2 regions of the Clostridium sp. HCS.1 genome follow, and region 2 is predicted to be linked to the other one. Evidence: predicted binding sites of a transcription regulator. Region 2 holds the regulator's gene; the other holds the start of a gene.
What was found. The regulator HrcA, encoded in region 2, represses chaperone genes, less so after heat shock. The targets are predictions, from matches to a motif close to TGTTAGCACTCNNNNNNNNNGAGTGCTAACA.

Region 1 (16,989 bases), 1.4 Mb from region 2:
TACCTATGTTATTAGCAATTCCACCTGCTGCCGCTGCAGCCATATTTTCATCAAGTAAAACTAACCATATTGGTCTTAATAATGATCCTATAACGGAAACTCCATGAATTCCTGATGCCCATAATAAACATATAAATAAAGTTGGTAATAATACTCCAAGATAAGTATTTCCAGCTATATTTACTAAAGGGCTAAATAACTTAGTAATAAATATGTTAACATCAAAATCCAACATTACTCTTACTATCCAGAAAAGAGTAATTATTATTGCTGCTGGTATTAGTGCTTCAAAACTTCTTGATACTGATTCTGGAACTTGCTCTGGCATTTTAACAGTTAATTTTCTAGTTTTACAAAATCTTAATATTTCAACTGCTATAATCATACTAATAATTGCAGTAAACATTCCTGCTCCACCAAGATACTCCATTTTTAAAACCCATCCTAATGCTGTATCTGTAGCTTTATCAGTAACATTTAATGGTATATTTAAGCTTAATAATCCTGCCATAGATAGAACTCCACCTGACACTCCATCTAATTTATAAGATCTCGCTAGTGAATATCCCATACCATAACTAGCATATAAACACATAAGTCCCATTGTAACTCTAAATGGTAATACTATTTTAGCTGCATAAGGAGCTATAAAGTCCTTCCATGGAGTTATAGGTATATTAATTATTAATAAGAAAAAGCATCCTATTAATATTAATGATAATGTAGATATAATACCATCTCTTACAGCCTTTAAATGCTTTTGTTCTGATAGTCTCGCCATTGGCGGCATCATTTTTTCATCCATAAATTTCATAATTGCTTCCATTTTCTAATACCCCTTACCTTATTTTATTTATTAAATAGTAAAATTACTTTACTAAGAAATATCTTTCATTTTCAATTAATTCTATTTTATTACTTTCAATTTTTTCTACTTTAAAAAATCCATTTCCTGTATATAATACTTCTTTAAATTTTTCTATATTTCCTGGTTCTCCTTGTGCTTCTATATAGATTGTTCTATCTCCACTTTTCTTAGAAAACCCTGTTATTTTTAATGGTGCTGCTTTCATCTGTGAAAAATATCTTATTCCTCCATCATTAATATCTCCAGTTACTATAAACCTTTCTCTTACTATCATAAAAACCTCCTTCTACTTCCAGCTTCTTGATTTATTAAATTCAATATAGTAAGCTCCTTTTGCTGCTTTCACATTAGGTTTAATAATTTTATAATTATTAATAACCTTATTAATTTCATTAATAAAGAATTGTTTAACTATTGGTACTTTATTTATTAAGTCTCCTTTTATAGCTATTGGTATCTCTTCTTGATTTTCTAAAAGCTTATATGCTCTACAAGTTAACTTTCCTAAGTATCTTCCTGCTTCTGCAAAAATTTTTATAATTTTTTCATTTCCATTTTTATATTCATTTACTATAACAAGGAAAACTCTTAATATTTCTTCTTGTTTTAAAGAATACACCTTCTCAACAAACTCACTAATAGTCTTACATTCTAATGAATTCATTATATTTATTGATAAATTACTAAAACTATTTTCTAATTCTTTTTCTTCAATTACTATTTCAAATGATTTTAATACCACATAATATATACTCCCTTTATCACCAAGAATGGGACCATATCCTCCATATCTAAGTTTAGATTCATTATTTTTTGAGTATATTATTGAACCAAGTTCTGATATTACAAGTATTCCATTTCTCCCCTTTAAAACTGAATTTAAAGTAAGCTCAGCATCATTCATAACAGTTATACTTATAGGAAATCTTTCTTCTAAATATTTTTTTATAATAAATTTATTATTTCCAGTATCTACTCCTGGCAATCCACAGTAAAGATGAATACATCTTTTTTCATCTAAATTAGATATACATTTTAATATAGAAAATTCTATATTCTTTAATGCTTCTTCTTTGTTTATAACTAAATTACCTAAACCAGCTTCCCCTGATGATATTTCATTTCCATACTTATCATAGGCTATTGCAATTGTCTTATTAGAATTACTTTCAACTCCAACTACATATTCTTTATCAAGTATTATATTTTCTTCGCTTTTACCTCTATTTTCTGTTGCTTCAAGAAACCCTTTTATGTAATCATTTACCTCTCTGGTTATTTTTCTCCTAATCTCTTCCTTATTAAAACCTTTCTTGATTAAATTCTTACTTTTGTGTTCTAGATATTTATCTATATTAAAAAAGTCTACTTCTTCTTGACTCTTTATTTCATATTCTACAATACTTGAGTCAACATAATATAAAACCGGTCTTCCATTACTTTTATATATCAACTTCATATCTATTAGTTTCTTAAACTGATTCACTACATTTGATCTCTGCATATTAACATTTACTGCAACTGTATTAGCATCAACACCTTTTATTCCTCCAGATAGATATTGCTTTCTACACTCTTCTTTTACAAAATCATAAATTATTTCTTGCTTTAACATTTTATCAAAAGTTATTTATTAAGATATTTAGTATAATCAATTTTTCCTTTATAATTGTTTTCCATAAAATTCATTCTAGAAATTTCAAAAAACATAACTATAAAAGAAATAAAGATAACTTTTACAATATTATCTATAAAAGATGGTACTTCATCCAAAAAAACTTTAAATAATGTATAGAAAGTAAAGGAGCTTGTCCCAATAATCCATCTATTAAGTTTGACTTTTTTTATATTTATTAAATAGTTAGTTATTTTAACAGGTATTAATATAATTGCAGTAAATATTATTATATTTAAAATATTTTTTAAATATATTTCCACTTTTACTCCTCCTTTATTTTATAAACTATATAAAAGTATATATAAATTATACAAATCAAGTCTTCTAAAGTCTATATGCTTTGAAATAATATTCCATATTTTGATATTTTAAGTGAATTAATATATCATTTGTTATTTTTCCCTAATTCTTATTTATTTAAATTAATTATCTAGTTATAATTTATGAATTTTTATTATACACTAATATACACTTTTATCTAAATAATAAATAAAAAAAGATACTAGTAGGAAAAAATCCCATTAGTATCTTTTCTATTTGAATTTTAGTACATTCCGTCCATTCCCATTCCTGGTGCTCCTGGCATTGGAGTTTCTTTTTGAGGAATATCTACTACAGCAGCTTCTGTAGTTAAGAATGTTGATGCTACTGAAGCAGCATTTTGAAGTGCTGATCTTGTAACCTTAGTTGGGTCAACGATACCAGCTTTAATCATATTTACATATTCATTTCTTAAAGCATCATATCCCATTCCAGCTTCACAACCCTTAACATGTTCAATGATAACTGAACCTTCAAGACCTGCGTTAGTAGCTATTTGTCTCATCGGTTCTTCTAATGCTCTTACTATGATATTAATACCAACTTGAGTGTCTGGAATATCTGAAGTTACTGTATTTACTTCATTTATAATATTAGCATAAGCAGCTCCACCACCTGGAACTATTCCTTCTTCCACAGCTGCCTTTGTAGCTGCTAAAGCATCTTCTATTCTTAATTTCTTTTCTTTTAATTCTGTTTCTGTAGCAGCACCAACTTTAATTACTGCAACTCCACCAGCAAGTTTTGCTAATCTTTCTGTTAATTTTTCTTTATCGAATTCAGAAGTAGTTTCTTCTATTTGAGCTCTTATTTGAGAAACTCTTTCTTTAATAGCTTCACTATTTCCTTTTCCATTAACTATAGTAGTATTTTCCTTTGTAACTTTTATACTTTCACATTGTCCAAGCATATCTAAAGTTACTTCCTTTATGTCTATGCCAAGTTCTTCTGATATAACTGTACCACCTGTTAATATAGCTATATCTTGAAGCATTTCTTTTCTTCTATCTCCAAAACCTGGTGCTTTTACAGCTACACATGTGAAAGTTCCTCTTAATTTATTAACTACTAATGTAGTCATAGCATCGCCTTCAACATCTTCAGCTATAATAAGTAATTTCTTACCTTGTTGAACTATTTGCTCTAATATTGGAAGTAATTCTTGAATATTTGAGATTTTCTTATCAGCAATTAATATTAGTGGATTATCTAAAACTGCTTCCATTTTTTCTGTATCTGTTACCATGTAAGCTGATACATATCCTCTATCAAATTGCATACCTTCAACTACATCAAGTTCAGTACCCATTGATTTTGATTCTTCAACAGTTATAACTCCTTCATTTCCTACCTTTTCCATAGCATCAGATATTAATTTACCTACTTCTTCATCTGCTGCTGAAATAGCTGCAACTCTTGCAATATCTTCTTTTCCATCAACAGGTTTAGAAATTTTCTTAATTTCATCAACAGCCTTATCAACAGCCATTCTAATACCATTTCTAATTAAAATAGGATTTGCTCCTGCTGTAACATTCTTTAAACCTTCTCTAATTATTGCTTGTGCTAAAAGTGTTGCTGTAGTAGTACCATCTCCTGCTACATCATTAGTTTTAGTAGCAACTTCTTTAACTAATTGAGCTCCCATATTTTCATATGGATCTTCTAATTCGATTTCTCTTGCAATTGAAACACCATCATTAGTTATTAAAGGTGCTCCAAATTTCTTATCTAATACAACATTTCTTCCCTTTGGTCCTAATGTAACTTTTACAGTATCTGCTAATGTATCAACGCCTACTTGCATTGCTCTTCTAGCTTCTTCGCTAAATTTAATCATCTTTGCCATAATTTATTCCTCCCTTACTCAACTATTGCTAAAATATCGTCTTGTTTTAAAATAGTGTACTCTTCGCCTTCAACTTTCACTTCAGTTCCAGCGTATTTTGAATAAAGTACCTTATCCCCAACTTTTACTTCCATATCTACTCTTTTTCCATCTACTATAGCTCCAGGTCCAACAGCTACAACTTTTGCTTCCTGTGGTCTTTCTTTTGCTGCACCTGTTAAAACTATTCCACTTTTAGTAGTTTCTTCTGCTTCTAGTTTCTTAATTACTACTCTATCTGCTAGTGGTTTGATATTCATAAAAAAATCCCTCCTAATTATATATATAAAATTATTATTATTATTATATCTATATTAGCACTCATCTTTCTTAAGTGCTAACAATTTTATAATAATATTTTGATTTTTTTTTTTCAAATTGGAATCCTTATATTTTTTCACTAAAATTAATAAATATTACCATTTCTCATTGATTAGTTTCTATTTCCTTATTTTTATATCTATTTTCTTTATTTTATAGCATCTTTTACTTTTTCACTCTTTTATTATATGTACTCCTGCATTATTTAAGACTAATCTAATAAATATATGGAAGATAATAAGACTAATAATGTAGATAATATTTCTTTATTATAGTTTAATCCCTTATTGAATATAAAAAATTTAAAAATATCAATATTAATCTTTCCAATTAATTCATAAATTATTACCAATATTATTTATAAAACTAATAATACTATAAAAGAAAAAACTCCATGTTTGGAGTTTACAAAATAAATATATTTTTAGTAATTTGGTACAAATTACTTCATTAATTCTACATTTTACATTCTAAATTTTAAATTTGGGGCTACTTAAGTAGCCCCATAACCTATTTTCTTTCTAAATCAATATTTTCAAAATCTTTTATTTTTTCATTATCTATAACTGATTTTCTAGAAGCTTGTGCATTTATCTTATTGAAAGTTGATTTAGATTTAAATGGAGTAGCTATAGTTCCAGCACCGTTTATACATCCACCTTCACACATCATTCCTTCGATAAAGTTTCCCTGTAACTTTCCTACCTTACCCATAGTCATAGCTTTTTTAATTTCTATTCCACCTGAAGCTTTTACTGGATTAAAATTCACTTCTAAGCCCTGGCTTCTAATATAATTTTCAATAGCTGCTGTTAAACCACCATGAGCACCAAAGCCTCTTCCATAAATTGATGCTTCATCAACTAATTCCTCTTCACATTCTTCAACTTCTATATCAAAGGCATTAAATAATGCTAATATTTCTTCAAAAGTTAGAACATAATCTACTGCTCCCTTTACAGATTTTTTGGCTGCTTCATTTTTCTTAGCAGTACAAGGTCCTATAAATACAACCTTTGCTTCTGGATCAATGCTTTTAATATATCTAGCTGTTGCTATCATAGGTGATACTGTTCCAGAAATTCTTTCAACTTCTGAAGGCATAGTTTTTTCTATATAATTTAAAAAGCCTGGACAACAAGAGTTAGTCATATATTTATCTCCCTTTTCCATTCTTTCTACAAATTCATTACTTTCATGAACTGTTACTGCATCAGCTCCACAGGCAGCCTCTAACATATCAGTAAAGCCTAATTTCTTAATGGCATTTTTAATTTGTCCATAGCTAACCTTAGGTCCAAATTGTCCTGCAATTGCTGGAGCTACTATAGCATACATTTTTCTTCCTCTTGCAAGTCTCTTTGCTACTGGAACTATTAAACTCTTATCTGAAATAGCCCCAAATGGACACGCAGTCATACAGCTACCACAGTTAACACATGATTCTTCCTTTATAATTGCTCTTCTATCTTCTTGACTTATATCTAAAGCTCCTGTAGGGCAAACTCTCTTACATGGTCTCATTACTTCTGCTATTGCATCATAAGGACATGCTTTCTTACACATTCCACATTCTTTACAAAGCTCTTGATTAATATAAGCTCTACCACCTACATAATGAATTGCTCCAAAATTACATGCTTCATGACATTTATGAGCTAAGCACCCTCTACAAGAATCTGTAACACTATATTTATTAATTGGACATCTATCACATGCCGCTTCAATAACGTAAATGATTTGGTCTTCTTCTCTGATATCTACAAACTCATCATCAATATTATCCCCATTAGCTAAGTAACCTGCAGCAAGTTTTGCTCTTTCTAATACAATAGCTCTTTCCTTATAAACGCAGCATCTATACATTGCCTTGTCCCCTTTTATGATTTCATAAGGAATTTTTTCTATTGATTCAGTGGATAAATCTCCATTCTTAGCTAATCTAGCAACTTCTGTTAAAACTTCGTGCTTTAATTTCTTCAACTGAGTCTCAAATTGAAACATACCAAAATCCTCCTATATAAATATTTTTAAACATTGTTCCCCAATATTTATTATAACAGTTAATTTATCCCTATATTAATAATTTAGAATTTTCTGATAACTTGTAGGAATATTAACAATCTTAAAGAATCAAAAAAATTATATGTTTTTTTATAATTTAATAAGAGGAAATAATATTAAGTTATAGTCTAATATTATTTCCTCTAAAATATTATTATATCTTATTAAATGTTAAGATCTTCTTATGCTCGTCCACTGCTTCCACAAACCATAATCTTGTGTTCAACTACCTTTTTCATAGCTTCTTTTCCTGGTGTCATATACTTTCTTGGATCATTAGCATCTGGATTTTCTATAAAGTATTTCTTTACTGCATCTGAAAATGGAATCTTTAAATCTGTTGCCACATTTACTTTGCATACTCCTAGGGATATTGCCCTTTTCACTAATTCATCTGGTATATCTGATGCTCCATGTAATACTAATGGCACATCTACCATATCCCTTATTTCTTTTAGTCTATCAAAATCTATCTTTGCTTCTCCCTTATATAATCCATGAGCTGTTCCAATTGCTACTGCTAATGAATCTATTCCAGTCTTTTCTACATATTCCCTTGCTTGCTTTGGATTAGTATATTTGCTATCCTTTTCATCTACTATTAAATCATCTTCTTGTCCACCTAATCTACCAAGTTCTGCTTCAACTGTTACATCATATTTATGTGCATATTCAACTACTTCTTTAACTATTTCTATATTTTTTTCAAATTCTTCATGGGAAGCATCTATCATAACTGATCTAAAGCCTAAATTAATAAAATGTTTTATTTCTTCTACTGCTTCAAAATGATCTAAATGTATTGCTATTGGAATATTATATTTTTCTGCTGCTGTTTCTGCCATAGCAACTATAAATTCTCCTCCTGCATATGCAATTGTTGATGGAGTTCCAGCTAATATTACTGGTGATTTTAATTCTGCTGCTGTTTCTACAACTACTTCTAGGGTTTCTAAGTTATGAATATTAAAGGCTGGTACAGCATATCCTTCTCTTTGAGCTTTTTTTAGCATTTCTCTTGTTGATAATATCTTCATAATCCTTCACTCCTTTTATTTCTTTTTCTATATTTATTTATATAAAATTATTTTATTAAATACTTTTTTAAAATGAATATTTAAATTTAAGTTTTCATAACTTGTAATGTTGTCATTACCAGTTCTTTTAAAAAAATTTTATTTTTTAGTTGTTATTTAATTTTACCCTATATTTAAACTTATCTCCTCTAGCAACACTTACTGTATATTCTATTACTTTTGAATTTTCATATGTAAGCCTTTCTATTTTTAAACTAGGGCTCCCCTCCTTAATCTCTAAATAGACACTTTCAAGCTTGTTAGTTAATATAGGCATAAAGTACTCTTCTGCTGATGTAATTCTTGCATTAAAGGATTTTGTTAAAATATCATACATAGGATTATTTTCTAATTGCTCTCTTGTTAATCCTTTAAATCTATCAAAAGGTAAATAAGTAGTTTCATACATCATAGGTAATCCATCAGCTTTTCTTATTCTAGATATTTTGTATAGTAAATCTTTTATATTAATTTTAAATATATCAGCTATTTTTTCATTTGCTTCAACTATTTCAAATCCAGTTACTTCTGAGCTAGGGGTTTTATTTAATTTCTTCATTTCTTCAGTGAATGAATAAAAAGAAATTAAATCTTGATTCATTCTTCTAGGTGATACAAAGGTTCCTTTACCATGAAGTTTATATATGTATCCTTCCTTCTCAAGCTCATCCATAGCTTGCCTTACTGTAGTTCTACTAACATCATATTTTTCACAAATTTCTCTTTCGGAAAGTATCTGTTCATTTTCTTGTAGGTTATTTTCTATCATGTCTATAAGAATATTCATAAGTTGTAAATATAGGGGCGTTCTAGAGCTTTTATCTACTATTGCACTCATTAAATTCACCTCATTAATTTTCTATTTCGATTATAACATAAAATATAATTAAAAAGAAAATTTTTCTAATTAAATCTTTTTTAACAAAAAAAATAGAAACTCATATTTTTAAGTTTCTTAAAATAAAATAAATATTTAGTTCTTATTTGCTATTTGCAAATAATTTTACTGAAATAAACCAATAACATATGGTACTAAAGAAAGCAGTAATTAAGGTATCTTCTATTTTATATTCCTTAAATATAAATTCACTTATAATACTATATATAATTCCACATATTATAAACATCAATATATAACCCCATAAGTTGAAGCTTAATTCTTTACTATTATTTATGTAGTCTATTTCTTTCTTTGTTAGCTCCTTACCTCCATATTTAGTAGATAGGGCTTTATTTCTTATAAATGAAATTATACTTCTACTTATTTGCGCTGATAATAACATTTCTATGGATGCTAAAAAAGAAATATTTATTATATCTTTAAAATATATTTGTATCCCTTTAGTTTTAGTCATAAATTTTAAATATATAACTAATATCAAGCATAATATAGAAATTGTATATAAAGAATATTTAATTTTGTCTATTAATTTTCCATAAGGCTTTTCTCTTTCATTTTTCCACGCAAAAAAAACTAATAGTCCACATGCTAAAGTCATTAGTAAATATAACTTCAAATCAATAATCCTCATACCATCACCAATTTGTATTATATCATTATTATAAACTATTAAAAATGAATAAACTGTTAAATATTTCAAGCAGAATCATATATAACAGTTCATCACTTTTTAATCAAAATTTTATTTTAATATTTCCATTACATTATCAGGAACTGTATTACCACCTAAGTTATATGCAAGTAATGCTGCACCATTCCATGGATCTAAAGCTGGTTCTTGTAAATAGCATTTCAATGCTGACTCCTTAATCATTTCCTTTAATGGGTTTAAAACATATTTTCCTGCTTTAAATACTCCACCAGTATATGAAACTACAAACTCATCAGTAAAATTTAACTCTTTAGCTATAGCTTTTATATGTTCAAATATTGATTCCGCTGCATCTTTAAATATTTTCTTACATGCTGGACATCCTGCCTCTGCTGATAAGAAACATATAGTTGAAAACTTTGCTAATTCTGTTCTATTAAACTTTAATTTATTAAAGACTATCTCAACGATTTCATACTTATAAGTAACTCCATACTCTTTTTCTAAAATATCAACTAATACAGTTTTTTCTTTTCTTCCATCCTTTTGCTTGGTGTATTCATTAATAGTTTTTAGAGCTATCCAATAAGCACTTCCATCATCACCTATCCCAGGTCCAAATCCTCCGCACCTAGCTAATTTCCCTTCTGAATTTCTTCCATATGCTATACTTCCTGTTCCTGCAACCACATTAACTCCTGGCCTGCAAGCAGTACCTCCTGCCCATCCATTAACAGCATCATTGTCTATTGAATATGGAACTTTGATAATATCTTCAAAAGCTTTGTCGATTTTCTCCATATCATCTATACTTTCTCCATAACCAGGAACACCAGCAAATATATATCCAATATCCTTTAATTCTATATTAGCATCATTACATATCTTTGAAATATTTTCTGTTACTTGAATTTTTATTCCTTCAACCCCAACTTGATGGATATGAATAGTTGAGCCTTCCCTTTCTGCTACTTTTTGTAAGTTTTCATTAATTAATAGATATTTAGTCTTAGTTCCGCCTCCATCGATTCCTAAATAATACATTTTTCTTCCCCCTGTATTTATAGTATTACAGATCTTCTCCTAATGTATTTGTTACTATATAAAAGCTATGATTATTTATTACTTATTATTGAAAATCCAATAAGATAATTATATATTTATTACAATTACTTTCCAATAATATTATTGCTTATTTTATAGAAATATTTGCTATTCTTATTAAAAGCTACGATATAATAAAATACTCTCTCTATAGCTACAGTTTTATTATTTAACTTCCCACCATAAAGAGAGTATAATTCCGCCTTATTCAAGCCTCAAATTAATATATTTTACAGAAACTCCATGATAGTTTCTTCATTAATTCTACATTTTTTTCATTTCTTCACTTTTTAATTCTTTAACTCTTTAACTTATTCATTCTTTCATTTCTTCATTTCTTCATTTCTTCATTCTTTAATTTTCCCATTGTGCGTCATCACTCTTTATACTTCTATCTTATTTTCTCTAGCATAGTAGAAAAGATATTGTTGAGCCATGCCTGATAATACTCCAAACTTATCTCTTGCGAAAACTCTCATTTTATTTAATGATACATCAGGTGCTACATAGAAATGAATCATAGCTCTTTTAACCCATACATCTACTGGGAATGAGGAATGCTTAGCCATTGAAAATAGCATTATACAATCTGCTACCTTTGCTCCAACTCCCATAAACTTTTGAAGAGCTATATGGCAATCATCATCATTTAAACTCATTATATAATCTAAATCAAAATCAAGAATTTCTGGTCTTTCTGGATACTTATCTGGATTAAGTGCCATATCTTCTTTAACTTCTATTGCATCATTAACCTTTTTTATTGTATCAACTATGTACTTACTTCTAAAAGATGCTCCTGTTCCTTGAATTTCTTCTAATGTGGCATTCTTTATAGCCTTAGGAGTTGGGAAAGTATGATAGATTTCACCTTTGTACTCTATTCTTTCTCCCCAGTTTTCACATATTTTCTTAACTGTTTTCTTTATTGAAGGAATACTATTTCTTGCAGATATTATGAAGCTTATAAGCATTTCAAAAGGATCTTGATTTAATATTCTAATACCATAACCAAATTCAACACTTTTCCTTAGTATTTCATCCTGTGCTAATACAGCTTTAATTTCATCGTAGTTTCTTTCTAAATCAAAATAATATAACCAAATATTATTGAAGTCTTCTTCATTAGAATTATATATTATTACTTCATCATCCTTTTGAAGTATTTCTATTACTCTTCCAAAGGCAACGACTATATAATTTTCATCTGTTATCTTATCCCATCTAAAACATTGCCCACACTCTAATATTTGCTTTATATTAAAATTTCGTACTCCTTCAATTATAACTTTATCATCTTCAAATTTTACATTTCTATAATCCATGTTTTCACCTCATATTATATACTACCTTAGGTTTCCCCTAAATTTTTACAAAATATTCTCTTAATATCTAAAATTAATTATATCATATAGTTAAATAATATCTAACTAATAATTTATATTAATAAAAATAAATTATTTAATATACAAAAAAACTGTTGCATTTTACTGCAACAGCTTTTCTCGGTAATATATATCTTAATTTTAGTAAGTGTAAAAACCTCTGCCTGTCTTTCTTCCAAGGTATCCAGCTCTAACGTACTTTCTTAAAAGATTACTTGCTCTGTACTTAGTATCACCTGTTTCATTATATAAAACATCCATAATAGCTAAGCATACATCTAATCCTATAAGGTCTCCTAAAGCTAAAGGTCCCATTGGGTGATTTGCACCATACTTCATTGAAGTATCTATGTCTTCTACTGAAGCTATTCCTTCTTGTAGAATGAATGAAGCTTCATTAATCATAGGAATAAGTATTCTATTAACTACAAATCCTGGAGCTTCTGCAACTTCTACTGGTTCCTTACCAATAGCAACTGATAATTCTTTTACAGCATCAAAAGTTTCTTGAGATGTAGCCATACCTCTTATAATTTCAACTAGCTTCATTACTGGAGCTGGATTAAAGAAGTGCATTCCTATAACCTTATCTGGTCTCTTTGTTGCTGATGCAACTTCTGTTATTGATAAAGATGAAGTGTTAGAAGCTAATATTGTAGATTCCTTACATATTTCATCTAATTCAGCAAATATAGTTTTCTTAATTGCCATATTTTCAACAGCAGCTTCAATTACTAAATCACAATCTTCAGCTAGAGCTAAATCTGTTGTTCCAGATATTCTTCCAAGGATTGCTTCCTTATCTTCTTCAGTCATCTTTCCCTTTGCAACTAATTTAGATAATCCTTTGTTGATACCATTAATTCCTCTTTCAACAAATTCATCCTTTATGTCTCTAACTATAACTTCATATCCCTTTTGAGCAAAAGCTTGAACAATTCCTGCTCCCATAGTTCCTGCGCCAATTACAAAAATCTTTTCCATCTTAAAAAACCTCCTAATTTAAATGTGAAGAATTAAAAAATTAATAATGAAATAATTATAGATTAATTTCTGAATTACTTCAGAAATTCTAAGTATTTCATATCTAATTCTTATACTTATTAAACTCCGTGGGAGTTTACACATTCATTTTTTCATTTTTTCATTCTTTTATTTTTTCATTATCTATTAATCTTCTTTTAGTGCTTTTATTTGAGCTGTCATTTCAGGGACAACTTTAAATAAATCACCAACTATTGCATAGTCTGCTGTTTGCATTATTGGAGCTGTAGCATCTTTGTTAATTGCTATTATCATATCTGATTCTTGCATACCTGCTACGTGTTGAATAGCTCCTGAAATACCACAAGCTATATATATATTAGGTCTTACAGTCTTACCTGTTTGTCCAACTTGGTAATCTCTTTCTATCCAGCCATTTTCAACAGCTGCTCTTGATCCAGCTACTGTTCCACCTAAAGCTTCTGCTAATTTTTCTAAAATAGCAAAGTTTTCTTTAGCTCCAACACCTCTACCACCTGAAACTATAAAGTTTGCTTCACTTATGTCTACAATTTCTTTAGTTTCTTTTACTATTTCTACTATTTTAGTTCTTATATCTGAATCTTCTAATTTCACTTCTACTTCTTCCACTGTGAAACTTCTTTCTTCATCAGGAAGTTTTGAGAATACTCCAGGTCTTACTGTTGCCATTTGTGGTCTATGATCTGGGCAAGCAATTGTTGCCATTAAGTTTCCACCAAAAGCTGGTCTTGTAGCAAGTAAATCTGCTTTTTCTACATCAACATCTAAAACTGTACAGTCTGCTGTTAACCCTGTAGATAATCTTGCTGCTACTCTAGGACCTAAATCTCTTCCTATAAATGTTGCACCAATGAATATTATTCCTGGCTTTTTATCATTTGCTAAATCGCAAATAACCTTAGTATATCCATCAGTAGTATAGTGCTCTAATAATTTGCTTTCTGCAAGGATTACTTCATCTGCACCATGTCTACCTAATGTATCTGCTAATGATTTTACATTATCACCTAATAATAAAGCTGTTAACTTTACGCCTAATTTATCTGCAATCTTTCTACCTTCACCAAGTAATTCAAGAGAAACCTTTTGAAGTTCTCCTTCTCTTTGCTCAGCAAATACCCAAACGCCTTTGTAATCTGCCATATTCATCTTTTTTACCTCCCATATATCTTAGATGTAGTGTTTTTCTTTTAATTTTCCTAATACATATTTTACAGCTTCTTGAGGAGTTTCTTTTATTAACTCTCCAGCTCCCTTAGTTTCCTTAGTCATTGTTTTCTTAACCTTAGTAGGTGAACCTTTAAGTCCTAACTCTTCTTTATTTATTTCTATATCATCCGCTGACCATACTTGAATTTCTTTATTTGCTGTATCAAATATATATCCAACATTCATATATCTTGGTTCATTTAATTCTTTAATCGCTGTTAAAAGAACTGGAGCTTGAACTTTAATTAATTCATACCCATCTTCTAAAGCTCTATTAACTAACAATCCATCTTCTTCTATTTTTACATCTTGAACATATGTTATTTGAGGTATATTTAAATGTTCTGCAATTTCTGGTCCAACTTGAGCTGTATCTCCATCAATGGCTTGTCTACCCGCAAATACTATATCATATTCTAATTTCTTTAAAGCACCTGCTAATGTCTTTGATGTTGCTAAAGTGTCAGCACCAGCAAAAGCTCTATCAGTTATAAGTATAGCTTCATCAGCACCCATACATAATGCTTCTCTTAAAGCTTCCTTTGCTTGTGGAGGTCCCATACTTATTATAGTAACTTTTCCTCCAACTTTATCTTTTATTGTTAATGCAGCTTCTAATGCATGCTTATCTTCTGGATTTATAATTGATGGCACACCATCTCTTATAAGTGTTCCTGTTTTTGGATCAATCTTAACAGCTGTTGTATCTGGAACTTGTTTTAAACAAACTACTATATTCATTTATAAATCCTCCCCTTATCTTAAAGCGCTTCCTGAAATAACCATCTTTTGAACTTCTGAAGTTCCTTCATAGATTTCAGTAATTTTAGCATCTCTCATCATTCTTTCAACAGGATATTCTTTAGTGTAACCATATCCACCAAAGATTTGTACAGCCTTAGTAGTAACATCCATAGCTACTTCAGCTGCATAAAGCTTAGCTCTTGCTGCATCTACTGAATATGGAAGTTTATTTTCCTTAAGCCATGCTGCCTTATATACTAAATGTCTAGCAGCTTCAATTTTAGTATCCATTTCTGCTATCATCCATTGTAATCCTTGGAAAGCAGCTAATGGTTTATTAAATTGCTTTCTTTCCTTCATATAATTAACAGCTTCTTCAAAAGCTCCTTCAGCTATTCCTAATGCTTGAGCTGCTATACCAATTCTTCCTCCATCTAAAGTCTTCATTGCTATACCAAAACCTCTGCCTTCTTGTCCAATTAGGTTTTCTTTAGGAACTACACAATTACTCATTACTAATTCTGTAGTTGAAGAGCCTCTAATACCAAGTTTGTCTTCTTTCTTTCCAATTGAGAATCCTTCGAAACTCTTTTCAACTATAAATGCAGATATTCCTTTTGTACCTTTGCTCTTATCAGTCATGGCAAATATAATAAATGTTTCAGCAACTCCACCATTTGTGATAAATATCTTTGATCCATTTAATATATAATTATCACCATCTAATACAGCTACAGTTTGTTGACCAGCTGCATCTGTTCCGGCACCTGGTTCAGTTAAACCAAAAGCGCCTATTTTTTTACCAGTTGCTAAATCTTTTAAATACTTGTCTTTTTGTTCTTTAGTCCCAAACTGATCTATTAAAGACGCACATAAAGATGTATGTGCAGAAAGTATAACCCCTGTAGTTGCACATACCTTTGATAATTCTTCTACAGCTAATATATATGAAAGAGTATCTCCACCAGCTCCACCATATTCTTTTGAAAATGGAATTCCCATCATTCCGATTTTAGCCATTTTTTCAACATTTTCCATAGGGAATCTTTCTGTTTCATCAATTTCAGCAGCTATTGGTTTAACTTCCTTCAAAGCGAATTCTCTAACCATTTTTTTTACTAGTTCTTGTTCCTTAGTCAATTGAAAATTCATTAAATATACCTCCTTGATATTGTACCCTTTTCCTTAAAATAAGTTGTGTTTAAATTTAGAACTATTTTTTATATTTTTTTTATTCTGACTATTTATTAGAAAAATTTTTAGCTCTCTTATCAATGAAAGCTGTCATTCCTTCTTTTTGATCTTCAGTTGCGAAACATTTTCCAAAATCCTCTGCTTCAATTTCAATTGCAGTATCTATATCTACTTGCATACCTCTGTTTATAGCATCTTTGCATAACTTAACAGCTATAGGAGCATTAGCCATAATTGTATTTGCCATCGCTTTAGCTTCTTCCATTAAGCTTTCTAGAGGTACAACTTTATTTACTAAACCAATTCTTAAAGCTTCATCTGCTTTAACCATTGCACATGTGTAAATAAGCTCTTTTGCTTTTCCTTCTCCAACTAATCTTGGCAACCTTTGTGTTCCACCAAATCCTGGTGTTATTCCAAGTCCTGCTTCTGGTTGAGCAAATCTTGCCTTTTCTGAAGCTATTCTAATATCACAAGCCATAGCTAATTCGCATCCGCCACCAAGTGCAAATCCTGAAATAGCTGCAATAACAGGCTTGTCTAGTTTTTCTAATCTTC
Region 2 (16,989 bases):
ATAATAGTAAAGCCTGTTTGAATAAGATTCTCTTTTAAATTACTTGATGAAATCATACCAACAGTTAATGTTAATATAGATGCTACAACAGCTATATATAAAGTTGCATAAATAATATCATTTCTTTGTTGAACCTTTTTAACTGCAGTTGATCCTAAAACTATAGCTACTGCAAATAAAATTATAATAGATGGGTTAAATCCCACAATTATCGAAACAAATACTAGGTTCAATAAATTAACAATAAGTGATACCTTATATTCTATCAATATAGTCATAATCATTGCCCCACAAGCAATAGGGATTAAATATGGTGATATTATATTTAAACTTAAAGATAACATCAGAGTGATTACATTTATACTACTTATTAGTATTATAAACTTATTGCTTTTAAATATATCTGCTCTTTCCCTAGAAATATAACTATATTCAATATATAAAATTACTGCAACTAAAATTGCCAACGCAATAAATGATGATAAATAGCTTTTTGTTAATCCACTATTTAGTAATCCAAGTTCATTTAATATTTCAATTTGTCTTTCAGTTACAGGTTCTCCTTCCTTAACTATAATTTGATTTTTCTTTATTATTTCCTTTTGTACGTTTTTTTGTGCTTCTTTTATATTTTCCTCCATTTTCTCTGTATCTATAAAGAAATTGGCCTTAATTTGTGAATATAAAATACTTTTCAAAGTATCTTCCAAGTTTCTGTCTAAATTATAGCTAATAAGTTCTTCACTTGCTAAATCCCTTGCATTTTGTAATGCTTCATAGTCGTTTTCTCCAATATTGTTTTTATAAGCTTTTTCTAAGGCTTGTAATGTTTTATTTTGAATATCAGAAATCTTTGATGCATCTATAGATAGTAATATATTGTATTCTTCATCTGTTAATCTAAAAGCATCAATTTTCTTTATTTCTGTAAGCTTTTCTTTGGCATCTTTTGTTGAAGAAATTTCTGTTGCTAGTTTATTAAATAATTTATTTATATTATCAATAGCTTGAGTCTTAATTTCACTTTTAACCGTATATTGTTTATCTTCCTTAGCTTTAGCTATAGCTTCTTCTATTTTTTCTTTTGTTGCTATCTCATCTACAGTATCTATTGGCGCCTTAATATCTACAGTGGCTATATCTCCAACAGATAAGTTATGTTTCTTTGGTGAAATTGTAGTTAATAACATTATATAAGTAACTAAAAATACTATTATGTATATTAGAACTCTTTTGTATCCTTTATTATCATTCTTCTTATCTTTCTTTAAAAACAAATTTATCCTCCTTTAACTACATACCTTTAATAATCCACTGGTTCATTATTAACAATATTTTGTTCAACTATAAAAACTACATTAACTACTACATCTTCACTTGAATTCTCCTTGGTAGTAACTATTTTATCAACAATTTTGGCTTCTCTTGTCAAACTATTATAAAGGGATTCTTCTAAAACATTAACAGAATTATTTATTACTTCCTCTTTTGATAATTCTATTGGAAATTCCTTCTTTTCATAATAATTTACTTTGTTGATTATTTTTTTACTTTCCTCTATTTTATCATACTCTTGAAAATCTTTTATAGCTTTTTTAAGATAAATTTTTTTCCCGAAAAAAGATAAATATATATCACTATCTTTTTCTCCAGTTCTTTTCATTTCACTTCCATTTATTTGCGCCACCATACTTTTTTCATAAAAAGTATTTGCCATTACAACTCCATCTGGTATAACCTCATAAGGTTCTTCTTCTTTTCCATTTATTCCTTCAATTATTACATCTCCAGCATGTACATATTCTCCAGCATGTACAGTTGCCCTACCTGAAAATGCATAAACCCTACTAACTTCTCCATCCATCCTTGCAATTAAATTACCATATTTTCTTTCTTTTATTTTTGGCGGATTTACCTTTTCTTCAATAGATATTTTTAATGTAGATCCTTCTACCCTTGCCCTAAGCCAAAGTATATCAGAATTAATACTTTCTAACTTTTTCTCTATTTCTTTAAAATCTATTGATTTTTTCCTTATTCCAGGTTTAATTCCTAAAGAATACAGTTGTTGTCTTATTTCATAGGGAGATACATTTTGCTTTGTAGTAATTTCTATACTCCATACGAAGGTTGAAAAATATAAAAGTAAAATAATAAATATTCCTCCCCCAATACTTAAGAAAAATTTACCCTTTAATTTTCCTATTAGAAATAACCTTCCTTTACTGCCTATTATTTTACATTTGCCATTTAATTTTTTAACAATAACTATAACATCTTTATAGTCACTATAATCTATAGTTATCCTTATAGTAGCAGCATCAATTCTCTTCACATTAATAATATTAATAGCTTCGCTCCACAATATGTTCAAAAGTTTCTCTGGTCTTAATATGTTAATTTCAACTATAACTCTACCACTTTCAAATACTCCTGTTGCCATACTACACCTCATAACGAATTGATTTAAATTTACCACTAATTGTTATTGTTGAATCTCCAATATATAATATTTCAAAATCTTCTCCTTCAATATTAACAATTTTTACTTTTGTATTTATTTTAATTATGGTTCTTTCAAATAATATTATCCCTTTATGATTTTCTATAGTAATTTCATTGTCACCAACAATAGTTATCTTAGGAAGATTTAACATTACATCCTTAGGCAAATCTAATTTTTCTGCTAATATTTCTCTAGTTTTTTCTATTCTTTCTTTCATAATCTTATCTCCTTATATTTTTTCTCATAGTACTCTATGATTAAAATATATAGAAAATTACTTCAAGAAAGCAAAAAGCAAAAGGAATAAATTCCTTTTGCTTTTATTTATCAACTAATATTAATCTTATAAAATTGACTTTTCCATAACTTTGCAGTTATAAATGTTATTAACACCAATGGTGTAGCTGTTTCTTTAATAATTATCTTTTTATTTTTTTTACTGCTGAGGAAGGTACTTAATAAGATTTATACCAAAATCTTATTTATTCCCTCAATTCAAGTATAATCATTATTACACTTTTTTTGATAAACATATAAACTATAGTCCTCAACCTTAATGTATTTAAAATACACTTAGACTTATTGGATTAATATAGCCTCCAATAATAGCTTACTTAATTAATTAAGTTACATTGAAAATTAAATCAAAATTATTCTACTTGAATTTTCTCTTTCTAGCAGCTTCTGATTTTTTCTTTCTTTTCACGCTTGGCTTTTCATAGTGTTCTCTCTTTCTAACTTCTGAAAGAACTCCTGCTCTAGCGCATTTTCTCTTGAATCTTCTTAATGCACTTTCAAGTGTTTCGTTTTCTCCAACTTTTATTTCTGACATCTATTATCCCTCCCTCCGCTAGCTCAAATTAATTAATTTAACTCAGCTACGGGCTTAATAACACACGCTATATTATACAATAGGTGGCCTCTAAAGTCAACTATTTGCTATAAACATTTTAGCCTGGTGGCCATTTCAAATCTCTTTGACCTAGTACATGGAAATGCATATGATCTACGCTTTGGCCTCCATCTTTACCACAGTTATTTACTATTCTATATCCTGTTTCATTAACATTTAGTTCTCTTACTAATTTATTAATTACTAAGAAAATGTGTGAAATAATCTCTGAATTTTTCTCAGTTAAATCATTAACACTTTGAATATGGTCCTTAGGTATTACTAAAAAATGAACAGGAGCCTCTGGACTTATATCATGAAAAGCCAAGACTTTATCGTCTTCATATATCTTTTTACTAGGAATTTCTCCATTTACTATTTTACAAAAAATACAACTCATAAAATCACCACCCTTCACACTAATTGGTAATGGATAATGCATAATGGATAATTATTGTGGAAACTCCGCTAGCTGAGTTTCTTTTTTTATTATAATTCAGTTTGCCTGAATTATTTCCTTAATTATGCATTACGCATTATGCACTATGCATTATTATAACAGTTTTGCTATTCCATATTCATTTTCTGCTTTTTCTATTTCTATATCTACTATTTTACCAGTAACATCGGCACATGTGCAAGGGACGTGTACCTTTATATAGTTTCTTGTATAGCCTTCATATACCCCATCTTTCCCTTTTACTTCTGTTTCTATTAGGGCATCCATTTCTTTTCCTATAAACTTTTCTATAAATTCTTTTTCATTTTTATTGCTTAATTCAATTAAAAGCTTACTTCTCTTTTCTTTTATGGTACCATCTATTTGGTCTCCCATATCAGCTGCTCTAGTTCCTTTTCTAGGACTATATTTAAATACATGAGTTTTAGTAAGTTTTATTTTTTCTAAGAATTTATAAGTTTCATTGAATTCTTCTTCTGTTTCTCCTGGGAATCCTACTATTACGTCTGTAGTAATAGAAACATCAGGCATTGTTTCTCTTAATAGTTCAACACTTGCTGCGTATTCTTCAGCAGTATATCTTCTATTCATTCTTTTAAGTGTTGCATCACATCCACTTTGCAATGATAAATGGAAGTGAGGGCAAAGTTTTTTAAAGCCCTTCATTTTTTCTATTACTTCTGGAGTAAAGAATGCAGGCTCTATTGACCCTATTCTAATTCTTTCTATGCCTTCTACCTTTTCTATTTCCTCAATTATATCTATAAGATTTACATTACCTTCTAAATCTAATCCATAGGATGCTGTATGTATTCCTGATAGTATAATTTCTTTAAAGCCATGTTCTGCTAGCTTATTTACTTCCTCTATTACCTTTTTAGGATCCTTTGAGCATACTGATCCTCTTGAATAAGGTATTATGCAATATGTACAGAATCTATTACAACCGTCTTGAATTTTTAAAAAGGCTCTAGTCTTATCTTGATACTCTTCTATATTTAATTCTTCAAATTTCTTGTTTTTAAGTACACCTTCAACATGGACTTGTGATTTACCTTCTTCTCTGGCCTTATTAACATAATAAACCACATCCCCCTTGTTTCTTGTACCTAACACTACATCAACTCCAGGTATATTTGATACTTCTTTTGGTGCTATTTGCGAATAACAGCCTACAACAGCAATTATAGAATTCTCATTTAGTCTTCTTGCTCTACTTATTATTTGTCTAGACTTTTTATCACCCATATTAGTAACAGTACATGTATTTATTACATATACGTCTGCTTTTTCGTTTGCTTCTACAACTTCATAGCCTTCTCTTATAAATTTTTCAGCCATAGCTTCTGATTCATATACGTTAACTCTACACCCAAGAGTAGAAAATGCAACTTTCATTATTTATTTCCTCCTAAATCTCCTAGCTCATATTGAACTAATGAAGTAGCAACAAAACCAGCTGTTTCTGTTCTAAGTATTCTACTTCCTAAAGTTACTATATAAGCACCATTTTCTTTTAGTTCATTTATTTCACTTAATTCAAATCCACCTTCTGGACCTACTAATATTCCAACTGTTTTTATTTTAGATGTGTCAATACTTTTATCATTAAATAATGTTTTTATCCCGAAATTTTCAGCATTTTCATAAGGAACTATAACTAAATCTAAGTTTTTCATAGCTTCTAAGGCTTCTTCAAAGGTAACAGGTTCAGAAACCTTTGGTATAACAGTTCTCTTGCTTTGTTTTGCAGCTTCTAATGCTATTCTATTAAGTCTATCTAATTTTTTGAATTCACCCTTTAACTTTATATCTACTCTTTCAGTAATAGTTGGAATAAATTCACTTACACCTAGTTCTGTTCCCTTTTGAACTATTAAATCCATTTTTTGAGCCTTTGGCAACCCTTGAAATAAATATATTTTTACTTCACTTTCATTATTTATTTCAAGTTGTTCTTCTATATCAACAATTACCTCTTGCTTTGTAATAGTTCTTATTTTTGCTAAAAATTCATCTCCATCACAATTATTTAAGACTATTTTATCCCCTTCATTTAGCCTTAATACTTTATATAAATGTTTTACATCATCACCTAAAATTTTTGCTGTTCTTTCTATAAAATTTTCTTTAGGAGTAAAAAATTTATGCATACATCGATCTCCTTAAAACTATTTTAATTTGGCAACTATGCAGTTCCATTCCCCATCTTTGTTTATTTCTACTACTTCAAATCCTGTTTCTTCAAGCTTATTAGTAACCATATCAACCCTATCATGAATGATTCCAGAAGTTATAAAGTATCCATCTGTCTTTAATACTCTTTTAACATCTTCTGTTAATATACAAATTACTTCGGCAATTATATTGGCAACTACTATATCTGCCTTCCCCTCTATAACATCTACTAAATTTCCATATAATATTTCTATATTATCTAAATTATTTAACCCTACATTTTCATTTGCAGACTCTACTGCAACTGGATCTAAATCTACTCCTATTGCCTTTTTTGCACCTAATTTTGCAGCAGCAATTGCAAGTATTCCAGAACCACATCCCACATCAAAAACAGTACTATCTTGTTTTACGTACTTATCTAAAGCTTGAATGCACATTCTTGTTGTTTCATGAGTTCCTGTTCCAAAAGCCATTCCTGGATCAAGTGCTAATACTAATTCATCATCTTTAGCTTCATATTCTTCCCAAATAGGCTTTACTACTATTCTTTCCCCAATTTTAGTAGGCTTATAATATTTTTTCCAGTTATTAGCCCAATCTTCTTCGTGCATTTTTTCACTTTCAACTTTAGCTAATCCAGTATCTATACCTATTTCCTTTAATTCTCTCATTTTTTCATTAATATATTCTAAGATTTCTTGGATATTATCTTCTTCAGAAAAATACGCTTTAACTACAGCTACTTCTCCTTTATGTTCTAATACATTTATATCTGCAAAATCCCAAGTAAGTGGTCCTTGTTCTCTTTCTAATATGTCATTTGGATCTTCAATTGCAACCCCTTTACAATCTAATCCATAAAAAATTCCTGAAACTGGTTCTAAAGCTTCACTTTTCGTTATAACTCTAATTTCAATCCATGTTCCTTCCATTAAAATCAGTCCTTTCAAAGATATTTGACTAATTTATTATTTTACACTTATGTTAACTTTCTGTCTAGGTATTAACTTAAAAAGTTTACTTAATAGAAATTAATTTAATATTATGGTAAAAATATAATTCATATGGTAATACTTTATAAATATATTTAATTATAAAAAAATAAGATACTGACATATTCAGCATCTTATTTTTACCACAAAAATTATTTAACTATATTAATTAAAATGTTATTAATTACTTAGCTGCCTTAGCTGCTTCTAAAATCACATCATAACTTGGTTGATCTGTGATTTCATCTAAATATTCAACAAATGTTACATTGTTATCTGAATCAACTACAAATGATGCTCTTGTTAATAAACCTAATTCCTTAGCATATGTTCCTGTAGCAATTCCGAAGCTTCTATATTTATAATCTGAAAGAGTTTTAACATTTTCAACATCTCCTAATGCACACCATCTAGCTTGAGCAAAAGGTAAATCCATTGAAATTGTATAACAAGTTACTCCATCTATTGAATCAATTTTTTCATTAAAAGTTTTTACTTCTGTATCACAAACTGGTGTATCTATTGATGGTACTGTTAAAAATACTCTTACACCCTTTGAATCTTTTTCAGTGAAATCTGCTAAATCATTTGTAGATACTGTAAACTCTGGTAATTTGCTACCAACTTCTAAAGTATTGCCTTCTAAAGTAACTGGTGCTCCTTGAAACTTAACCATTTTCATTTTATCTTCCTCCTAAATTAAAATAATATTTATTATTTTAACAATAATCATTATTCATATACTTTTATTATATACCTAATAATAACTATCTGTAAATATTTATTATTTTTAAATGTTGTTATTTTAACTTAGGATAAGTAATGTAATGGTTTATACTTGATATTTATCAACTAATGCTTTAAATTCTTCCTCTTTTTCAATTAAATAGTCATCGAATGATAATTTGTTCTTTTCTACTTCAGTAGAAAGTTCTGATAAAAATTCTGGTATTTTTACAGCTGGTATATCTCCTAAGGCAACTCCTAGTTTGGTGTCACCTACTCCATAAGCTCCTCCAACATGTAATGTAAAGCACTCATCTACTTTATCTCCAACTCTTTTTTTCTTTCCAGTAAATCCTATAGATGCTATTTGATGAACTCCACAAGAATTTTGACAACCTGAAAAATGCATTTTAGGTAATATATCTAATCTATAATTATTTTCCTTAAAATAATCTAAAACTGAATGTAAGGTTCCTTGACTATTGCATAATCCTATTTGACAAATTGGCACTCCAATACAGGATACACTTTGTTCAAATTTAGTTTTAGCTCCCATTTTTTCAGTTAATTCTAATAATTCTTTAGCTTCATTTCCATTTAGATTTCTAAAATATACACCTTCTGACATAGCTAATCTAATTTCTACATCTTCAAATTTACTAATTAAATCTAATACACTCTTCAAATCATTAATTAGCCATTGTCCTCCAATTGGATGTAAGTATACACTATATAAGCCCTTTTGCTTTTGCTTAAACAATCTAGGATTATCTATTTCAATTTCTATTCCTTTTTTATTATAAACTTTATTGCTTACAGTAATCTTTAAGTCTTCTGTTTCTTTAACTTCATCTACATGTTTCTTATAGCAATTTAAGAATTCTTCTTCTCCCATTCTATCTAATATATATCTTACACGAGCTCTATTTCTATTTTCATAATCTCCTTCTGCTATAAACATTCTAACCATAGCTTCAATATAGAATAAAACATCTTTTGGATCAATTAACTCTTTGTATTTAACAGCTTTTTTAGGATTTTGTCCTAATCCTCCTCCTAAATAAACCTCAAAGTATTCTTTTCCATCTTTATTTACTGCCACAAAGCCTAAATCTTGAACTGTACAATGGGCTTCGTCCTCTGCTCCACTTGAAAAAGATACTTTAAGTTTTCTTGGTAGTTTATATGTTGTAATTCTCTCTAAGAAATAGTTCCCAGAAGCCATTGCATAAGGGGTGACATCAAAAGCCTCTTTTTCATCAACTCCTGATAATGGAGACATAGCAACATTTCTTGGATAATTTCCACCTGCTCCTCTTGTATAAATATCATTATCTAGAGCTTCCTTCATTAAATCACATATCTCATCTATATTAAGACCGTGTAATTGAATAGCTTGACGAGTTGTTAAGTGAATTTTATCAAGACCATATTTTTTAGCAAAATCATAAACTTTATACATTTCACTTATATTTGTTATTCCTGATGGAATTCTAAGTCTTATCATAAATTCTTTTCCACCTTTATGAGAATACACTCCAAAACCACCTGAAGAATGTTTAAATTGCATTAAATTTATTTCTCCATTAACAAACTTATGACCCTTTTCTCTAAATCCCTCTATTTCTCCATATAAAACTTCTTTTAATCTTTCCATTTTACCACCTCTTAACAAATTTCTTCCAAATTAAATTATATCATTAAAAATTATATGTTATCATTTGATATTCTTATAATAATCATAAGAATTACCTATTGGTAAACATTCATTTTATTATATATTTTGCTCGAATTACTAATTTTTATTATATTTAAATATAATTATTATAAATAAAAAAGAGAATTAGCATCTGCTAATTCTCTTTTTTAAATAAATCTTTTAAGCCTTTTTTATGTGATGTTCCTTCTCCTACATTTTCTCCACAAGCTTCCATAAATGCTTTTAATGCATCCTTTTGCTTTTCATTTAAAGTCTTAGGAATATCTACTATTACTTTTACATATTGGTCTCCTCTTCCTGATGAATTGACCCTAGGTACTCCTTTTCCTTTTAATCTAAATAATGTACCTGATTGAGTTCCTGCAGGAATAGTATATTTAACATCTCCATCTACAGTTGCCACAGTAATCTCTGTTCCTAAAGCAGCTTTTCCCATAGAAATATGAGTGTCTATATATATATCATTTCCTTTTCTTACAAATTTCTTTGAAGGCGCTACATTAATTCTTACATATAAATCTCCTGGAGGTCCATCATTAGTTCCATGATTTCCTTGTCCTCTTAAAGGCATAACATTTCCAGTATCAACACCTGCTGGTATATTAACTTTAATTTTTCTAGTCTTTCTAACATGACCTCTTCCATGACAAGATGTACATGGTTCTTCTATAACTGTTCCAGTACCACCACAGGTATTACAAGTTGATGTACTTACAAAGCTTCCTAAAGGAGTTTGTCTTTGTACTCTTACTTGTCCTTGACCATTACATGTTGGACATGTTTTCTTTGATGTACCTTCTTTTGCTCCACTTCCTTTACAAGTTTCACAATTTTCACTTCTATCTATTGATATTTCCTTTTCAACACCAAAAACAGCTTCTTCGAAAGTCAGATTAATTGTATATTCTAAATCTGAACCTCTTTGAGGTCCATTTCTTCTTCTTCCGCCGCCGCCTCCGCCGCCGAAGAAACTTTCAAATATATCACCAAATCCGCCCATATCAGAAAAATCAAAGCCACCGAATCCACCTGATCCAAAACCACTACCATCAAAGTCAACTGTTCCATACATATCATATTTTGCTTTCTTATCTGGGTCTGAAAGCACTTGATAAGCTTCATTTATTTCTTTGAATTTATTTTCAGCTTCCTTATTACCTTGATTTTTATCAGGATGATATTTTATAGCTAACTTTCTAAAGGCCTTCTTTATATCTGCTTCTGATGCTCCTTTTTCAAGTCCAAGGGCTGCGTAATAGTCCTTATTTGCCATCTATTTTCACCACCATTTTTAAACTTTATAAAAGGGAAGACGACTTTTGTCTTCCCTCCTATATTATATATATTAGACTAATAGGTTACAACTATTTATCGTCTTTCACTTCAAAATCTGCATCTACTACATTATCATCATTTGGAGTGCTGTTAGTTCCTGCTCCACCCATATTGTTTGGATCAAAACCTGCACCTTCTGCTCCATTTGGATTAGCATCTGCATACATCTTAGATGAAATAGCATAGAATTCTTTATTTAATTCTTCCATAGCATTCTTTATAGCTTCAAGATCTTCTCCATCTTTAACTTTATTTAATTCATCTAATTTTGCTTGAACCTTAGCCTTATCATCTGCTGATACCTTATCACCTAATTCTTCTAAAGCTTTAGCTGTTTGGTATGCTACTTGATCAGCATTATTTTTAACTTCTATTTTTTCTTTTCTCTTCTTATCTTCTTCAGCAAATTTTTCTGCTTCCTTAACAGCCTTTTCTACTTCTTCTTCACTTAAGTTAGTTGATGCTGTTATAGTAATATTTGCTTCTTTATTAGTTGCCTTATCTACTGCTGATACTTTAACTAGTCCATTAGCATCTATATCAAATGTTACTTCGATTTGAGGAATTCCTCTTGGTGCTGGAGCTATTCCAGATAAAGTAAATCTTCCTAAAGTCTTATTATCTGCTGCCATTTGTCTTTCACCTTGAACTACGTGAATTTCAACTGATGTTTGACCATCTGCTGCAGTTGAGAATGTTTGACTCTTCTTAGTTGGAATTGTAGTATTTCTTTCAATAAGTGGTGTAGCTACTCCACCTAATGTTTCAATACCTAATGTTAATGGAGTTACATCTAATAATAATACATCCTTAACTTCTCCAGTTAATACACCTGCTTGAATAGCAGCACCAATTGCTACACATTCATCTGGGTTAATTCCCTTTGAAGGTTCTTTTCCAGTAAAGTTCTTAACAGCATCTACTACTGCTGGAATTCTTGTAGATCCACCAACTAATATTACTTTATCTATATCGCTTAATGAAAGACCTGCATCTGATAATGCTTTCTTCATTGGCTCAATTGTTCTTTGAACTAAGTCATGAGTAATTTCATTAAATTTAGCTCTACTTAAGTTCATATCAATGTGCTTTGGACCTGTGGCATCTGCTGTTATAAATGGTAAGTTTATGTTAGTTTGCATTGATGAAGATAATTCAATCTTTGCTTTTTCAGCAGCTTCTTTTAATCTTTGAAGAGCCATCTTATCATTTCTTAAATCTATTCCATTTTCAGCCTTAAATGTATCAGCTATATAATGCATGATTTTTTCATCAAAGTCATCTCCACCTAGCTTAGTATCACCATTTGTTGATAGAACTTCAAATACTCCATCACCTAATTCTAGTATAGATACGTCAAAAGTACCACCACCTAAGTCATAAACAAATATCTTTTGGTTAGTATCCATCTTGTCTAATCCATAAGCTAAAGCAGCAGCTGTTGGTTCGTTTATAATTCTTAAAACTTCTAAGCCTGCAATTCTTCCTGCATCCTTAGTTGCTTGTCTTTGAGAATCATTAAAGTAAGCTGGCACTGTTATAACTGCTTGAGTTACACTTTCTCCTAAATAGCTTTCTGCATCTGCTTTAATTTTTTGAAGTACCATTGCTGATATTTCTTGTGGTGAATGTTCTTTACCATCTATAGTAACTTTATAATTTGTTCCCATATGTCTCTTTATTGATATTACTGTCTTATCTGGATTAGTAATTGCTTGTCTTTTTGCGATTTGTCCTACTAATCTTTCTCCATTTGCTTGGAATGAAACTACTGATGGGGTAGTTCTTGCACCTTCTGAGTTGCTGATTACAACTGGTTCTCCACCTTCCATTACAGCTACACATGAGTTAGTAGTTCCTAAGTCAATTCCTATAATTTTTCCCATAATCTATTTCCTCCTAAATATATCTTCTATATTAAAATTTAGTTAATATGTCTTAAATTTAATTAGCTACCTTTACTACTGTATATCTAATTACCTTGTCGCCTCTTTTATATCCCTTTTGGAATACTTCTGCTACTGAATTTGCACCTAAGTTCTCATCTTCAATATGCATTACTGCTTGATGATAATTTGGATCGAATTCTCCTGTAGCATCAATTTCTTCTACACCTAGTTTTTCGAAAGATGTTTTAAAACCTTTTATAGTCATTTCAATTCCTTTTTTAATATCTTCAACATTTCCTTCAACTGATATAGCTCTTTCTAAATTATCAAGTACTGGAATCATTTCTTTTAACACATCTGTACAAGCATCTGTGTATATTCCTTCTTTTTCTTTAGAAGTTCTTTTTCTATAATTGTCATATTCTGCAGTTAATCTAAGTAATCTTTCCTTTAAAGTTTCTGCTTCATTTGTCAATCTTTTATTTTCATCCTTTAACTTACGCATAGCATCTAATTCATTTTCCTTATCATTATTTTCTTCCACTATATCTTCTGAAGAATCCTCAGTAGAATCATTTGAAGAATTAATTGAATCTGCTTCCATATCTAAATTTGCTTCTTCGCTTTTTTCAGTGTCAACATTGTCATTAACATTAGTAGCGTCTTCTGAATTATTTTGGTTATCTAATGTTTCCTTAATATCCTCCACAAAAACACCTCATCTCTTATTCTATAATTTGATTTTTTAAACTTTTATTAAGTTCCTTCATAACTTCATTCATAATTGCTATAACCCTTGAATAATTAATTCTTTTTGGTCCAATTAATCCAATCTTTCCTATAGGTCTACCATCTACAGAATATTCAGCTGATATAATAGAACAATCCTTTGCTTCAGGAAAGAAATTTTCTTCTCCTATTCTAATTGTAATATCATTACCTGGTTCAATTAAATCTAGCAAATTATCCTTATCATTTATTAGAGATAAAATTTCTTTTGCTTTTTCAATATTATTGTACTCAGGATAATTAAAAATATTAGTTGTTCCTTCAACAAAAACCTCTGTATTATTAGACTCTTTTAATGTTTCATATAAAGCAGGAAGAATTCCATTAAATACTTCATCAAAACCTTGCAATTCATGTTTTAGGTTATTTATAACTTCTAAATTAATTTCTTCAATAGTTAAATTTCTAAGCCTACTATTTAAAACATTATTAATCTTTTGAATAGTCTCAGGCTGTGGCATATTATTAACTCTTATTCTGTGATTTTTAATAACTCCACTATCTGCAACTATTACAGAAACCAAATTATGATTATCGATAGGAAGCAATTGAATAGATTTAATATAACTACTTCTTACAGAAGGAGTCTGTACTACTGTAGTTAAGTTTGTTAATTCTGAAAGAAGCGAGCAAGCTTCTTTAACTATTTTATCTACTTCGTACATTGCAGAATTAATTAAATACTCTTTAATTTTTAATTCCTCATCCTTAGTTAACCTTCCAGTATCCATTAGTTTATCTACATATAATCTATAACCTTTATTGGAAGGTATCCTACCTGCCGAAGTATGAGGTTGTTCTAAATACCCCATTTCTTCTAAATCAGCCATTTCATTTCTAATAGTAGCTGATCCTACTCCTAAATCATATCTTTTAGCTATTGTCCTTGATCCTACTGGCTCACCAGTCATAATATAGTCATTAATGATAGCCTGAAGTATTTTTATTTTTCTTTCATCAATAGCCATTAATATCACCTCTATCTGTTAGCACTCAATATCATCGAGTGCTAATGACTACAATATCAATATATTCCTTATTAAGTTTTTTGTCAATTTTATTTAGGCACAAAATAAATAATCTCATTTAACTTTATTAATTTATTTTTTATTTTCTTTGTTTTTCTAATAATTTCTTTATTTTTCTAATACATTTAAGTTAATATAAAATCACTCATTACAGAATTAGATAACTCTATTCCTTGCTCAGTTAACCTTAATGTATCATTCTCTAAGACTAATAATTTTCTATTAATATTTTTCTCAATAACATCCTTATATATACTTTCAATATTTACCCCAAATCTTTTTTTAAATTCATTTAAACTTATCCCACTAAGAATTCTTAACCCCATAAATACGAACTCTTCCATACTATCTTCAATTGTATTTTCTGTTATTTCTTCCCAAACTTCTTCTCCAGAATTAATTCTATCTATGTATTTTTTTACATTTTCTATATTTTTAATTCTTTTCCCATCTATAAATGATGTGGATGCTGATCCAAGTCCTAAGTACTCCTCACATTTCCAATAAACCTTATTATGATAGCATTCAAAACCTGCCTTTGCATAATTAGATATTTCATATTGATGATATCCATGCTTAGTTAATATACTTTTGGTTATTTCATACATAGTTCTTTCATCATCTTCTGAAGGTAAAATCAATTTATTTCTTTCCCAAAGTTTATAAAAAGCTGTTCCTTCTTCAATAATTAAACTATAGGCAGAAATATGCTCTGGATTTAACTTAGCAATTACCTCTAAAGATTCTTTCCATTCATCAACTTTTTGATTAGGAAGTCCAAACATTAAATCTACATTTATATTTTTAAATCCAACTTTTCTTGCTAAATTAAAGTTTTCTTCAAATTGCTTAAAACTATGAATTCTTCCTATATCCTTAAGCAATGAATTTTGTACTGCTTGTAGTCCCATACTTATTCTATTTACTCCGCCATTTAACATAGCTGTTAATTTTTCTTCTTCTAAAGCTCCTGGATTACACTCCATAGTAAATTCCATGCCTTCCATAAGCTGAAGTTTTTTTATAGAATTTAAAACCTTAACTATTTCCTTAGTTTCAAGATAAGATGGTGTTCCACCACCTATAAATATACTTTTTATAATATACTTACTTCCTTTATCCTCTATCTCCTTACATAATGCATCAACATAATCTTCTCTTAAGTAATCTATAGATGCATAAGAAGGAAAATCACAATAAAAACATTTCTGCTTACAAAATGGTATATGTATATAAAGAGATAATTCTTTTTTCTTTTCCATATTATCAACTCTTTCTTTAATAAAATTCTCTTATCCCTATTATACAGAACTAATTCAAAATTCAAAATATAAAGCTTAAATACACGTGAAAAAGGGCTATTTAAATAGCCCCTTTTAAAACTTAGATGTAATTATATTTATTTTAGAAACTCCTAAAGGAGTTTCAACCTTCATTCTTCATTTTACATTTTTCATTGGTGCGAAGCACCATCTCATACTTCTCGTAAATCTACATTTATAATATTGTGATATATAACATCTCTTTGTACTATATCTATTCTAGTATTTATTAAATCTCCCTGAAACCTTATTGGTAAGCTTAAATTCAATCCACTTCTAGCTACTAATGTATCTAAATCATTTCCATTCATTTGAATATTATATACTTGTCCATTTTTTCTTTTTAACATTCCAGTAATTATCCCTTTATTTCTTAAGCTTTTCCCCTTCTTTTTTAAATCTCTATTATTTACCTCCAACATATTATCCACCTCACTAAATTTACTTTACATTTTAATATATTTCAAAAATCAAAATTTAATTACTTAATATTTATATCAATAAAAAAACTTTTGAATATTATATATAAGTAATTTATTTATGGAGTAATATATGAAAAAATTTAAAATACTTTCCTTTGATGGTGGTGGAATTAAAGGTGCTTTAAGTGTTGAAATTCTATCTAGAATAATAGCTAAATATCCAAACTTTTTAAATGAAATTGATCTCTTTGCTGGAACTTCTACAGGCTCTATAATTGCCGCACTCTTAGCTAAAGGTGTTCCTATAGAGGAATTAGAGAAATTATATTCTAGAGAAGTTTCTGGACAGATTTTTTCTAATTATAATTTTAATATTATAAAGCCAAAGTTTAACAATACCTTATTAAAAAGATTTATCTCAAATTATTTTGATGATAAATTCAAAATAAATGATTTTAAAAAATATATATTTATTCCAGCCTTTTACTTAGGAGATGAACATACAAAATCCTGGAAACCTGTGTTTTTTAACAACTTATCTAAGAATAATACAAGTTATATTCTTGCTAGAGATGCTATTTTAGCTAGCTGTGCTGCTCCTACATATTTTCCATCCTATAAAAACTATATAGATGGTGGAGTAGTAGCTAATTCTCCTACTGCCATTTCTATTGCCACAACTTTATCTTCTTTACCTAAGTATAGAAAAGAAGATATATTACTTTTA

Region 1: a site for HrcA is predicted at 5,068-5,098, ahead of groES (co-chaperone GroES). Genes of this name have one in related genera too.

What each region holds. Positions count from the first base shown of each region.
Region 1 is NZ_CP170704.1:482,567-499,555, reverse strand. It holds gene ACFYH6_RS02450 (PTS sugar transporter subunit IIC) at 1-826, opposite strand, end outside; gene ACFYH6_RS02445 (acylphosphatase) at 870-1,142, opposite strand; gene ACFYH6_RS02440 (BadF/BadG/BcrA/BcrD ATPase family protein) at 1,155-2,483, opposite strand; gene ACFYH6_RS02435 (hypothetical protein) at 2,495-2,806, opposite strand; gene groL (chaperonin GroEL) at 3,091-4,716, opposite strand; gene groES (co-chaperone GroES) at 4,731-5,015, opposite strand; gene ACFYH6_RS02420 (4Fe-4S dicluster domain-containing protein) at 5,587-7,080, opposite strand; gene ACFYH6_RS02415 (tagatose bisphosphate family class II aldolase) at 7,323-8,180, opposite strand; gene ACFYH6_RS02410 (GntR family transcriptional regulator) at 8,323-9,054, opposite strand; gene ACFYH6_RS02405 (hypothetical protein) at 9,197-9,733, opposite strand; gene ACFYH6_RS02400 (N-acetylglucosamine kinase) at 9,860-10,813, opposite strand; gene ACFYH6_RS02395 (DNA-3-methyladenine glycosylase family protein) at 11,257-12,198, opposite strand; gene ACFYH6_RS02390 (3-hydroxybutyryl-CoA dehydrogenase) at 12,400-13,242, opposite strand; gene ACFYH6_RS02385 (electron transfer flavoprotein subunit alpha/FixB family protein) at 13,429-14,433, opposite strand; gene ACFYH6_RS02380 (electron transfer flavoprotein subunit beta/FixA family protein) at 14,455-15,234, opposite strand; gene ACFYH6_RS02375 (acyl-CoA dehydrogenase) at 15,250-16,389, opposite strand; gene ACFYH6_RS02370 (short-chain-enoyl-CoA hydratase) at 16,478-16,989, opposite strand, start outside.
Region 2 is NZ_CP170704.1:2,821,354-2,838,342, forward strand. It holds gene ACFYH6_RS13420 (HDIG domain-containing metalloprotein) at 1-1,277, opposite strand, end outside; gene yqfD (sporulation protein YqfD) at 1,304-2,443, opposite strand; gene yqfC (sporulation protein YqfC) at 2,445-2,723, opposite strand; gene rpsU (30S ribosomal protein S21) at 3,162-3,338, opposite strand; gene ACFYH6_RS13440 (histidine triad nucleotide-binding protein) at 3,457-3,798, opposite strand; gene mtaB (tRNA (N(6)-L-threonylcarbamoyladenosine(37)-C(2))-methylthiotransferase MtaB) at 3,952-5,256, opposite strand; gene ACFYH6_RS13450 (16S rRNA (uracil(1498)-N(3))-methyltransferase) at 5,256-6,011, opposite strand; gene prmA (50S ribosomal protein L11 methyltransferase) at 6,030-6,971, opposite strand; gene tpx (thiol peroxidase) at 7,216-7,713, opposite strand; gene ACFYH6_RS13465 (nitrite/sulfite reductase) at 7,864-9,414, opposite strand; gene dnaJ (molecular chaperone DnaJ) at 9,611-10,750, opposite strand; gene dnaK (molecular chaperone DnaK) at 10,842-12,698, opposite strand; gene grpE (nucleotide exchange factor GrpE) at 12,757-13,410, opposite strand; gene hrcA (heat-inducible transcriptional repressor HrcA) at 13,427-14,458, opposite strand; gene hemW (radical SAM family heme chaperone HemW) at 14,644-15,780, opposite strand; gene ACFYH6_RS13495 (hypothetical protein) at 15,993-16,262, opposite strand; gene ACFYH6_RS13500 (patatin-like phospholipase family protein) at 16,393-16,989, shown strand, end outside.